DNA from 3 places in the Paenibacillus sp. J14 genome. Region 3 is predicted to be linked to each of the others. Evidence: riboswitches for the same ligand, from Rfam matches in the RefSeq annotation. Region 3 holds a riboswitch; each other region holds the start of a gene.
The links. A riboswitch is a leader RNA that binds a small molecule or an ion and turns the genes downstream of it on or off. The one in region 3 is predicted to bind cyclic di-AMP.

Region 1 (4,161 bases), on a different contig from region 3:
GGAGTAACCAGCTGATGGGCCACACGAATCCCCATGTCGCGTTCCGGATAGATCACCCGATCCACTCCCAGCTTCTCTAAAGCCCGGCCGTGCAGAAGCGAGATCGCCTTGGCGACTACCGTTTTAATACCCAGGTCTTTAAGGAGAATGGCCGCCAGGATGCTCATTTGAATATCGGTGCCAATCGCCACGATGCCGCAATCAAAATTGCGAACCCCCAGCGACTTCAGCACCTCTTCTTCTGTGGCATCAGCGACAACGGTATGCGTGAGCCGATCGCTAAGTTCTTCCACGATCTCTTCATTCCGGTCGATGCCCAGAACCTCATATCCTAACTCCATTAATTCCAAGGCTAGACTCGAGCCGAACCGCCCCAAGCCGATGACCACAAACTGCTGCTTTTTCATTTTTGCCCATTTTCCCCTTATCCTATAATGATTTTACCTTCTGGATGGCGATACAACTCTTTCCCCTTCCTTGGACCAATCGCATAGGCGAGCGTCAAAGGCCCCAGCCGTCCGGCAAACATCGTAAGACTAATCACTACTTTTCCAAAATCCGTCAGACGCTCCGTTAAGCCCATCGACAATCCAACGGTTCCAAAAGCGGAGGTCGTCTCAAACAAGATAGAGAGGAAATTTGCATCTTCCGTAGTGGACAATACCATCGCTACAGCAACGATGACAAACAGCGCCATCATCGTAATCGTCAGCGCCTTAAAGATCCGTTCCTCAGCCATCCGGTAACGGAATAACACCAAATCCGTCCGTCCACGGATCATGGAGATCACCGCACCGATAAGAATCGTAAAGGTAGTCGTCTTGATCCCGCCCCCTGTTGAGCCAGGCGAAGCCCCAATGAACATCAGGATGATCATGAAGAATTGCGTAGCCTGACGCAGCGAACCGGTATCAAGGGTAACCACCCCTCCCGAACGCGGCGTGACCGATTGGAACAAAGAAGCCCAGATTTTGCCGCTCCAGCTAAGCGGCTCCAACGTGCGTGGATTCGTGAATTCGAACACGAAAATGACGATCGTACCAATCGCAATCAGGACCGCCGTCATCGACAGCACGACCTTGGAATGAAGCGACAATTTGCGATGCTTGCGATACTCCGCCAGATCGGACAAGACAATAAAACCAAGACCGCCGGACACGATAAGTAAGATGGATACAATGTTAATCAAAGGATCGTTCACGTAGGGGATTAAACTGCGATATTCTCCAAATAGATCAAATCCTGCATTATTAAACATAGAAATCGAATGCCAAATTCCAAAGTACAGCGCCCGGCCAAACGGCATATCAAAGGCCCAGCGGAGGGTAAGGAACACCGCTGCACCGGACTCAATCAGCAGCGAATACACCAGCACCTTGCGAATTAAGCGAACGATGCCTTCCATTGAACTCTGGTTCATCGCTTCCTGGAGCAAGAGACGGTCTTTCAGCGAGATTCTCCGTTTCAGGACGAGGGAGAACAAGGTAGCCATGGTCATAAAGCCAAGCCCCCCGATTTGGACAAGCAAGATAATGACGATGTGGCCAAAAGTTGAAAAATACCTTCCCGTATCCACTACAAACAGCCCCGTTACACAAGTTGCCGAAGTTGCCGTAAACAATGCATCAACAAATGGCGTCGGTTCCCCGGACGTCCCGGAGATCGGAAGCATAAGCAGCAGACTTCCCAGCAAAATGATGAGGGCAAACCCAATCACTAATACCTGCGGCGGAGAAAGGTTTATTTTCTTCGTATTCAACGCGTTCACCTCATCGTCTTCCTGAAAAAAGAACAAAAGAAAAAAGCACTGGAAATCCAATGCCTTTCGGTGTTTGGTTCCTGATGCACAAGCCTACGAGGTTAGCTGACGGATTCGGACATGCCCAGTTGCCCTATTCGCGGACGCTTCATCCTCCCATGTAAGAAGTTGAAGCTCCGGGAAATTCACCCCAAAATGTACGGTTCCCCCGTTTTCATTACGAAATTCGGCCAATCTTTTCAATTGTTTTCATTCATTTTTCGTCAAATGGATTATATCCCTTATTGCGTCCCACCACAAAGCTCTATTTTCAAGAAAAAGACCCGAAAAAGACGAAATCAGGGATTGTGCAGATCAACTTCCCCCCCAATCTAAATGATGCGTAGACTTGCCGAAGTTTTTGCCGTTTCTCGTCAATTTTGCCCTCCGTCTGGCGCAGGGGGGATTGCTGTGTTATCTTTACTTTGACGAACTTGATCAAAAAACATACTTCATATTATTAAGAAGAGTACGTTTCCCAGAATTTATTTCAACTTAATCACAAAGGAGTTTTGCGAGTGAATTCCCCTTTGACGTCAAATGGCCGCCGCAGGATGAAGACCAAAAATCTGTGGCTGCTGGCCGCCCTCGGATTCATTGTGTTCGTGGCCGTTCAACTGTTCCCGACCACCGATTCGGAATCGTTGCAGTTGCAGCAATCGAATGAGGTGATCAGCAAACAAGAAGCAGCCGCCAGTGCAAGTGAATTTGTCCAATCGGTACTTGGGATCGACCTGCCGAATCCCGCGAAGGATAAAGCATTAATTACATACGAAACGCGTTCCGATCTGTTTGGTTACTTAACCAAAGCCGATCTGCTCGCCCCATACTTAAAAACGTATGACAAGCAATTTCCCTATGATGTATTTCGTGTCCGTTACACGGATCCCACTGAAGCGTTAAGCGCGGTGACCGTAGATGTTCATATGACCACGGGTAAAGTCGTTGGCTTCGAGGAGATTAGTTCCTCCAGCAACGCCACCAAGCAGATGATGCTGGATGTAGGATCGGAAACGACCGATTCCATGAAGGCATGGGAAGGGGATCTCTCGCTAGCGGAGAAAGAGGAGCTGGCACAGCCTTACCTGAACGCTTTCGGATTTAAACCAAGCGATCTGGAGCTGGCCTCCGGTGAAGGGGATGTAGGCCTCCTCTACCGTATCCAAGGCTACACCTTAGGTGAATCGCAGGCGGAAATCAAGCTTAGCTTCGAATACGGTAAGGTTTCTTCGTTAGAGAGCTATTTTAGTGTACCTCAGGCACATCTGGACTACGTTGCCGGGCAGACCAAAATCGCCAGCTGGCTTACCTATGCGGGTTATGCCCTGTTGACGTTCGTGCTGGCCATTCTGGCGATCGTCTACAGCGCGCTGACGCGAGTTCATACCTCGTTTAAGCGGGGAATTTTCCTGGCATCGGCTTACTTCGTGTTATCGACGATTGGAACGATCAACATGATTCCGGTGTTCCAAAAAGACGGCCTTGAAGCCGGTGTACTTGTCTTTGGCCTCTTCTTCCAAGGTCTGGTGACCTTGTTCCTGGCCGCTTCTGTGTACTTCTCGCTGGTGGGCGGCGACGGACTGTGGCGGAAGAACGGGATCAACCTCTGGGCAAGATCAAGGGAAGAAGGGTATGGCCGTTCCATCCTGACCTCTGTGGGCGATGGGTATGCCTGGGCATTGATCCTGTTAGGCGTTCAATCTGTGGTGTTCTTCATTTTAGAGCAAACGATTCATACCTGGTCCACGACCGATGCAACGCAATCGCCGTACAACATGGTATATCCGGTATTGTTCCCGCTGCTGGCTTGGGTGGCCGGGATCGGGGAAGAAGCGGTGTATCGCCTCTTCGGGATCCCGATGCTGAAGAAAATGTTCCGCAGCACCTTTATCGCTTGCCTGTTGTCGACCTTAATTTGGGCGTTTGGCCACACGTTGTACCCGATTTATCCGGTCATTTCGCGCCCGATCGAATTAACCTTTATCGGACTGCTGTTCAGCTTCGTGTTCCTGCGTTACGGCTTCGCGACCGTTGTCTTCTCGCATGTCATCTTCGACAGCATTCTGATGGCCCTAAGCTTGATGTTTATGGGCGGAGCGCTGAATATCGTCGCCGGGTTGTTCTATATCGCCTTGCCGGCGATCGTGGCGTATGTGATTTACTTGTTTAACCCGCCAAGCAAGGAACGAAAGACCCCGCCGCCGCAACCAAAAGAGGAGCCGTATTTTACGACTCCTCTGGCGGATCTTCGTCCCGAAGGGCATTAAGAATTTGACGGGCTAATTTATCCCCGATAGAAAGAGGCCGAAAGTCTTCGACGGAGGCCTCTTTTATTTTTTTCAACGATCCAAAATGTTTCAGCA
Region 2 (4,161 bases), on a different contig from region 3:
AACCCTTTCGCTGTCAATCGCAGCCAGACCCATCGAGAGCGTATGGCGAGAGCCAGCAGCAGTCCCCCGATCACAGCGCTCAGAAAACCCAACAATGTAGCAATAACCGTCATCCTCAGCGCGATGAGAAGTTCCGGAAGGATTTCCAAAGCGTAATTCCAATCCCACATCGGTTACATCCTCCCTTCGGACCATTTACGCTCCCACACCCGGATGCCGAAAGAGACAAGCGACGTCATCACTAAATACATCAGCAAGAGCAAGAGCAAAATCTCTGAAGTCCAGGAAATGTAGTTGTTCCGCAGAACCATCGCTTGGTATGTGAGATCCGCCATGGTGATGAAGTAGACGAGAGATGTGGATTTAATCAATTCAACAAGCAAATTGCCAAACGGAGGAAGCATTCTTAAGGCGGCTTGAGGCAAAATGATATAGCTCATTCGCTGCCACGGCGTCATATTTAAGGCGATCGCCGCTTCCCATTGCCCTTTCGGCACGGCCAAGATCGCGCTGCGTACAACCTCGGATCCATAAGCTCCAAAGTTTAATCCTACCGCCAACACGGCCGCAAGTAACTTGGGAAGTTCAATCCCCGCAAAGGGCAACGCAAAATACAACCAAAACAACTGCACGAGCAAGGACGTCCCACGGAACACCTCGACGTATATTGAAGAGATCCAGCGAATAAGGCGCAACCGGGATAAACTCATCAATCCTGAGGCGAAGGCTGTTACAACCGCTAGAAGTGTTGCCAAGATAGCGACGGTAACAGTAATTTTGGCTCCTTCTAGTAGAGTGGGGATAAAATCAATCCAGGATTCTGGCATATTATCCTCCGCAAAGCTCGGCTGCTGTCATGTCTCCGGGCAGTTCCTGCTCTGTGAATCCGAATTGTTGCAAGATTTCCAAGAGCTCGCCCGATTCCTTCATCTTGGCCAGTTCCGCGTTATAAGCCTCTTGAAATTCCTTATCCGCCAAACGGAACGCCGTTGCCCCGTAACCGCGAACACTTTGACCGTCAATCACCGGTTGCGTAAACTCGCTTACTCTTTCGATGTCTTGATCCCCCGCAGATTCAAGCATGGCCTGCAAGGAAGGTCCCGTCATCGTGATCGCTTCGACACGTCCAGATTGAAGCGCGCTAATGGCCGACGCCTGATCTGGAACTTGAATGATACGTTCATCCGGTACACCGGATTTCTGCAAATAACCGATTTCGACTGCACCAGTCATTACGGCAACCCGTGCTTTTTCGTTATTAGCGATATCTTCATAGCTGCCGAGGCCGAGAGGATTCCCCTTTTTGACGGCAATCGCTTCACCTATGCTATACTCCGGGTTGGCAAACAACACGGCTTCACACCGTTCCGGGTTAACGAACATTCCAGCGGTAATCAGATCAAATCGGTTCGCCTGCAAACCGGCAATTAAGGAACCGAATTCCGTCAACTCCCCCTTCATCTCGTGAATGCCCAGCCTTTGGAGAATTACTCGTGCGATCTCCACCGCTTCACCGGTGAGTTCTCCGTTAGCATCTTTGTAGGCATAAGGCTTCTCATTAGCGAACCCAACCGTTATAGACCCGTTTTGAATTGCCTTCGCCAGCGTCCCTTCTGCCTTAGAATCCGACTCATTTCTTGAATCAGCGTTCTGCCCTGAGTTGCAGGCAGTTAACGATACCGCTACTAGCAATGAAATCAACAACCATGACACTTTCCTCAACCATCCTCACAGCCTTTCTTTCCTATTTTTTGCATCGGTTTAGTAGGTTTTGAATCAAGTTCAATTCCGAAGCCCAGCCCCCCTCCTTTCTTCTTCATGTCGGGGTAAATAAAAAGAGACCCCTCGCTTGGGGGAAAGCATAGCTCCGCCAGCAGGGGTCCACACAAAAAAATATAAAATGGCCCTTAATAAGGGCCATGGAAGTTTTCGTGAAGTTAATTGAAACTAGACCCATCCACTGCTGACGAGGTTAGCTGACGGACTCGGGTAAGATGGTACCCTACAATCGTTAAAGAATGATTCGCCCCAAAAAATGGTTCCCCCGCTTTCCAGTAATGAACTGGAAACTAAGCGTGTGTCTATAGTAAAGGCTATTCCAGTCAATGTCAACCCATTATCTGTAATTTTAACATTTAAACTGTTAATTCATCATATGAAGGATGGAAGATTCAACCCAAATCTCTGGATGGATCCCCGCCCCCAGGCTTCATTATGATTCCAGTTGGTTTTCCACTTCTGCCAATGCAGCTTGATCCTCGGCCAAGTCTTCTTTGGCCCGTTCGATCGGTTCCGGATTCATCCGGCCTTCGGCCTGGGAGATGGCGTTTTCCGCTTTTTCGATCGCGTTACGTGCCCCCTCCAACGTTTCTTCACGAGGATGCGATTGAGCTTGGGTCACCGCGCGATGCGCTTTTTTGACCGATTGTTGTGCAAGTGAAATTGGATTTTGGGATTGTAAGCTGGAAAATGGATTTTCCATGTTCAGTTCCTCCTCGAGCAATGATGAGATTAGGATGTGAAAATACAGCTCAAATCATGCACGATTTATGGCATATCCAATAGAACCTATGCGCTTCCCATCACTAACTTTTTCTCTCTCCGCTAGTTCCATGCTACAATAAGTCTTGTTTGCAATTCCGGAAATACGAATATTATTGAACCTATTGGAGGAATACATGATGGAAGCTTTTGAGGTTCTTCTCGAAAAATACGCCGAATTGGTCATCCGCGTTGGCGTCAACATCCAACCCGGTCAAAACCTGATGCTGACGGCACCGCTGGAAACGGTGGATTTCACCCGCCTGCTGGTGGCTAAAGCCTACGATGCCGGAGCCAGATACGTCCACGTCGATTGGGAGGACGAGCAAATTACCCGCATTCGTTATGAGCATGCAACGGACGAATCCTTGGCCTACTACCCGCAGTGGCTCGCTGATATGGCGGAACAGTTCGGTGAGGAAGGCGGTGCGATCCTTCGGATTAAAGTACCCGATCCGGAGTTGTTCCGCGGCATCCCTTCTTCCAAGGTGTCTACCGCAGTCAAAGCAGCAGCAAAAGCGCGGGAGAAGCATTCCGCCCAAACGCGCAACAACCGGATCACTTGGTCGCTGATCAAAGCCCCAACGAAGGCTTGGGCCGACAAAGTGTTTGCCGATTTACCCGAAGAACAGCGGATTACGGCAATGTGGGAAGCCGTATTCAAAATGAATCGCGTTGACCGCGAGGATCCGATCGCGGCCTGGCACGCGCATATCCAACAGTTAAAAGAACGGCAAGAGCATATGAATGCCAAACGTTACAAAAAACTGCACTACCGCGCGCCGGGCACCGATCTCCACGTCGAGTTGCCTGAAGGCCATCTATGGCTTGGCGGAGGTGATTACAATGCGGCAGGGAACTATTTTGTCGCCAATATGCCAACGGAAGAAATCTACTCCATGCCGCACCGTACCGGTGTGAACGGGACCGTCACCAGCACGATGCCGCTGAATTTGAACGGCCAGCTTGTGGAAGGCCTTACGCTGACCTTCAAAGACGGTAAAGTCGTAAGCTTCGACGCCAAATCCGGACGGGAGCATTTGGAGAATCTGCTTCAAACCGACGAAGGAGCCCAGCACCTTGGCGAAATCGCTCTGGTACCGCATGATTCGCCTATCTCCAAACTAAACCGAATCTTCTATAACACCGGGATCGACGAGAACGCATCGTGCCATTTCGCCTTGGGCAGCGCGTATCCGGTGAATATCGAAAACGGCGCTCAGCTAAGCAAAGAAGAACTGCTCGCCAGAGGTGCCAACGTCAGTCTAACGCACGTGGATTTTATGATCGGCTCCGCAGAGCTCAACATTGATGGAGAGCTCGCGGATGGAACGATTGAGCCGGTATTCCGCAACGGAAACTGGGTTTAAGCCGCAATTGATTCACCGATGAATTTAGGCTTAGCCTAACGCCAGAAAATTCTAGAGCCATTTCAATTCACGCCCCTCGCGTAAAAAGAACTCCGCGGCATCCCGTCGCGGAGTTCTTCTCAATACTACTATTTCTTCATCCCGGTATAGATTTGAATCGCATCCCGCAGGAACTCGGCCGCTCCAGGCTGATCCTTGTCGTAATAAGCTTTAAAGCGCTCATCATCGACGTACATCTGCGCCAGCCCGG
Region 3 (4,161 bases):
GCTTCGGCTTGTTCTGCGTTCATGGTGATTTCAGGCATTTGCGGCTTGGCTTCTTGCGCAGCCTCTTCCCGGCTTGGCAAGGTGAACATCAATACAAGGGCTAAAGCGCCTGCGATGACGAACAAACCGCTCATGATCCACTTTTGCATTTCAATCGCCCCTCCTATGTATGCTACCTATCCATTATAACGGAACACACGGGTTGATCATAGTCTTTGTGTCCAAATTAGGAACAAAAATTATCCGTTTCCATTAAATTGTGTGCCATAAGTCATAGTCTTAATCAAAACAAGACATAAAAAAGAGCGTGCCCTTATTCAGGCAGCCCTTTATGAACCATACAATAGAACGGTTTGGACACCCCGCCAGGTGTCATCTTCTCATACAGATCGGTAATGACAAACCCCGCCTTCTGGTAAGCCCGGATCGCTCGGGTGTTCCAGGTCAGCACTTCCAGGTCAATCTGATGATCCGGCTTACGACGCCAGGCTTCCTCCACGATGGTCCTCACAAACAGCTTGCCCAGCCCGTGGCCGCATAGCTCGGGCTTCATACCGATGCCAAGCCGGGTGACTCCTTCCATCGGGAAGTACTGAGCGAAGCCGGCAAGCTCCCCCTTCTCATCCAACACGGAGACATACTGTTCGGCGCGGATCGCCGGGTTCCCAAACTCCACGTCGAGCGCTTTCATTTGCTCCCATGGCAGCCAACTGTAGATGTCATAAGGAGAATCGTAACGCCAGGTGCAAATTTCCGCGCCATGGGCTTCTTCCATCGGTACGATACGAAACGGAGACATCGTTTGGTCCATATTGCCCCCTCCTTAATTAAAGGAAAGTCCGTCGTAATTGTTCCATTATCCTCACAATAGCCGGAATTACGCAGCTTGTAAAGGTTTTTGCCTACCCTTCGGGAAATTAAAATTGTGGGATTTCTCCTGGATATTTAGCTTTGCGGCAACCTTTTTCCCGGTTGTTTCGTTATATAGATAAGAGTACAGATAAAAAAAGACCGCAAGGCGGTTCCAACGAGAACCCGGCCCAGCGGCGAATTAGTGATGATGAACAGGATGAAACCGATAGATCAATGGATTACGATTCCGCAGCGTAGACGGAATAACCGTACTTACTGAGAACACGCTTCGCGCCAACGTAGCGGTTCTGGTAATAACTGTTGCTTAGCTTGTCGATCCGGATGCCCTTGGATGAGGATGCATGGGCGAATTCACCGTCGCCGACGTAAACACCAACATGGGATACTTTGCCCGTCCCCGTCGTCTTGAAGAAGACGAGATCCCCAGCTTGAAGCTCGCTCTTCGGTACCGGTGTGCCTTGCTTATACTGAGCGGCAGACACACGTGCTAACTTGATACCCATCTTGCTGAAGACGTACCGGGTAAATCCAGAGCAATCAAATCCCGCTGTCGTGGTGCCGCCAAATTTATAAGGCGTCCCGTACACGGAATCGACGATACTGGATAGCGTCGTTGTCTCGGCTTTTGCGGAGTCGGCAAAGGCGCTACCTGCCCCCAAGGTGAATAGGAGGGCTAAACTCGTTACCGCTGCTGTCAAAGTCTTTCTCAAGATGTCTTACTCCTTCCAAGGCCTACGAGGTTAGCTTATGGATTCGGTTGAAGGTTCCCTATGATCTGCTATAGCGGTAAGTTAAAAAGTCATCTTCGGATCACGAAGTAACTCAGGATGGAGATTCTAACCTTGATTGAAATGGTAAGTTAAAAAGTCATCTTCGGATCACGAAGGATGAGACTGTTACCTTTTATAGCGAAATCAATTCACCCTTTGGTGGGTCCCCCGCTTCCCGGGTGCGTGGGAATTCGGCAGTTTCATTGTAGATGGCACCCAAGATCTTGCATAGAAATAGTTACAACAATAATTACAAAGTTGTTACCATTTACGTTCTTCATTTTACCAAAGCCGTCCAGAGATGACAAGTTTGTCGAAAAAAACGCTTCTATTGGCCTGTGTTCGCGAAGGGATTCGTGGGTAATGGTTCCTAAGAGACTAGGGCTAAAGAAAAGAGTAGGAGAAAGAAAGGGGATCCAAGGAAAAAACCCGCAGAGACGTTGTAATCAACATCCCCACGGGCTTCGTAGCGAGTTCTTATTGAACATCATCGTGATCAGCAATTTCACCGGTTACATCTTCATACTTGTCGTTGCTCATGATTCGTTTCGCGCCAACGTAACGCTCGACGTAGTACTTCTCGCTTAATTTGCTGATGACTACACCTTTGGAGGAGGAGGCATGAGCAAATTTGCCGTCGCCGACATAGATGCCGACATGAGAAACGCCTTTGCCGGAAGTATTAAAGAAGACCAAATCGCCTTCGATCAGTTCGCTCTTGTCAACCTCCGTACCCATTTTGTATTGGGATGCGGACTGATGAGGCAGCTTGATGCCGATCTTCGAGAAGACGTACATCGTAAATCCAGAACAGTCGAATCCGGAGGTTGTGGTTCCGCCTGCAACGTAGCTGCTACCAAGCGCGCCGTCGATGACACTGTCCAGTTTGGAATCGGCGAAAACGCTGCCAGTTCCAATGGTGAAAAGCATGGCAAAACTTACTGCTGCTACCGTCAAACGCTTCTTCAAGAAGTTATGCTCCTTCCAATGCCTACGAGGTTAGCTTAAGGATTCGGTTGAAGGTTCCCTATGATCCCTCTCAAACGAGATCAATTCACCCAAAGTGGTTCCCCCGTTTCCCTGGTGAAGGGAATTCGGCTTTGTTTTTCACACCTGTCATTTCTAATTTGACATCCGGCACGAATCTCCTGCCAAAGATGACAAAAATAATTACAAAACTGTTACTGAAATTGCGTTGCTGTTATTGTAACAAAGGTAGGTATCTTTTGGCAATGCTTAATTCACAAGATTAAGAGGGGAAATAGGACGGAAGGCCTTCGCCGAACGGCGAAGGCCTTGATGTTACAGGGTTTTGAGGAGTTAAAAAATTTTAACTTTTTTGTGCCTTGGACTGCCAAAGATGAAATTGAGAGGCGATCTTCCAGACCTTAAATGTGCAGCGAAAGAGAGGATAAGCCTGCTGCAGGATGAGGGCCAGCATCCCCGTCCAAATCCAAGATGCGGTGCCGAAGAGAAGGAAGAGGATCAGGCCAAAAGCCCCGAGAATTAGCGAGATAGAGATGCCCTGCAACAGGGTTCGGAAGCAAGCTAGCAGGGAATTCCAAACTCCGGCTTTAAACAAGTAGCCGAACTGGACAAACAATAGGCATTGCCGGATAAACCAACCGTAAATGAACCAGCCCAGGATCAGCCCAAGCCCAGTGAGCCAGGTTGCCATCGGAAGTTCCATCCCGGTCAACCCCGGCCAAAGCGACAGTAGTCTCGGCACAATCCAGAAGGCGGGCAACAAGGTAAGCACGAGCTCCATCGCGTAGAACAAAATTACCGGTTTACCAAATTCCTTCATTCCTCGGAACAGGGGGAAGCCGGGGTTGCGATTTTCCGCCGGTGTGAAGCCGTAGAAGATTCCCGCCTGGATCAACGGAGTCAAGATCATGCGCAGGACGATCATCCCTGCCAGCAGCCAGCAATACAACCGAACCTCGGGATTGCTCCATAAATTCATCTGTCCCTCAAGCAAGAACAGGAGTTTCGATAGCGCCGTGGGCGGCGGGTCAGGATATCTTTGCAGCAGCGCCGTTACGGCAGTATCGACCAACCGGTACAAGAACAATCCCCACAGCAGCTGGTACAGGAACAAGATGATGACCGAGGGAAATTGGCTTTTCAGGGCAGTCCACCCTAAACGAACGAAACTCATTTCTTTCCCTCCTTATAGAAGTATGGACCTAGGGTTACCACAGAAGTCCTCCAAGGATCGCTTCAAGCAGCTTGGTGACGCTCATATTGGAGCGAGACAACGTGGTTTCAGGGACTTCTGCTTTCAGATAGTTGTTGATGTGAAGGTTCTCCACCGTTAAGGTGTAGTCCGGGTCGATCTGAACCCATGCCAGCGGTGCTTTATATTGCAGCTTGATCTCGAGGCGAGAATCTTCCCCGTTCCATTGCTTGCGTACGGTGTGCCCATCGGTGAAGGTGAACAGCAGCGGAACCTTCGGATGGGTTGCCCCTTTGCGGGTAAAGACCACTTTCGACTCGTATATCTGACCGCTTTCCT

Region 1: linked by a shared signal. The riboswitch ahead of M891_RS0119925 (TrkH family potassium uptake protein) and the one ahead of M891_RS0112555 (C40 family peptidase) in region 3 are both predicted to bind cyclic di-AMP.
Region 2: linked by a shared signal. The riboswitch ahead of ehuB (ectoine/hydroxyectoine ABC transporter substrate-binding protein EhuB) and the one ahead of M891_RS0112555 (C40 family peptidase) in region 3 are both predicted to bind cyclic di-AMP.

What each region holds. Positions count from the first base shown of each region.
Region 1 covers NZ_JADQ01000070.1:5,601-9,761, reverse strand. The annotation lists gene M891_RS0119930 (potassium channel family protein) at 1-407, opposite strand, end outside; gene M891_RS0119925 (TrkH family potassium uptake protein) at 425-1,768, opposite strand; cyclic di-AMP (ydaO/yuaA leader) riboswitch at 1,835-2,001, opposite strand; gene M891_RS0119920 (type II CAAX endopeptidase family protein) at 2,353-4,065, shown strand; gene uvrC (excinuclease ABC subunit UvrC) at 4,025-4,161, opposite strand, start outside.
Region 2 covers NZ_JADQ01000023.1:59,964-64,124, reverse strand. The annotation lists gene ehuD (ectoine/hydroxyectoine ABC transporter permease subunit EhuD) at 1-170, opposite strand, end outside; gene ehuC (ectoine/hydroxyectoine ABC transporter permease subunit EhuC) at 174-827, opposite strand; gene ehuB (ectoine/hydroxyectoine ABC transporter substrate-binding protein EhuB) at 829-1,722, opposite strand; cyclic di-AMP (ydaO/yuaA leader) riboswitch at 1,947-2,086, opposite strand; gene M891_RS0111010 (hypothetical protein) at 2,213-2,482, opposite strand; gene M891_RS0111005 (aminopeptidase) at 2,682-3,911, shown strand; gene M891_RS0111000 (MerR family transcriptional regulator) at 4,040-4,161, opposite strand, start outside.
Region 3 covers NZ_JADQ01000029.1:17,931-22,091, forward strand. The annotation lists gene M891_RS23875 (c-type cytochrome) at 1-149, opposite strand, end outside; gene M891_RS0112545 (GNAT family N-acetyltransferase) at 314-811, opposite strand; gene M891_RS0112550 (C40 family peptidase) at 1,092-1,583, opposite strand; cyclic di-AMP (ydaO/yuaA leader) riboswitch at 1,588-1,850, opposite strand; gene M891_RS0112555 (C40 family peptidase) at 2,121-2,612, opposite strand; cyclic di-AMP (ydaO/yuaA leader) riboswitch at 2,617-2,753, opposite strand; gene M891_RS0112560 (hypothetical protein) at 2,974-3,804, opposite strand; gene M891_RS0112565 (M1 family metallopeptidase) at 3,839-4,161, opposite strand, start outside.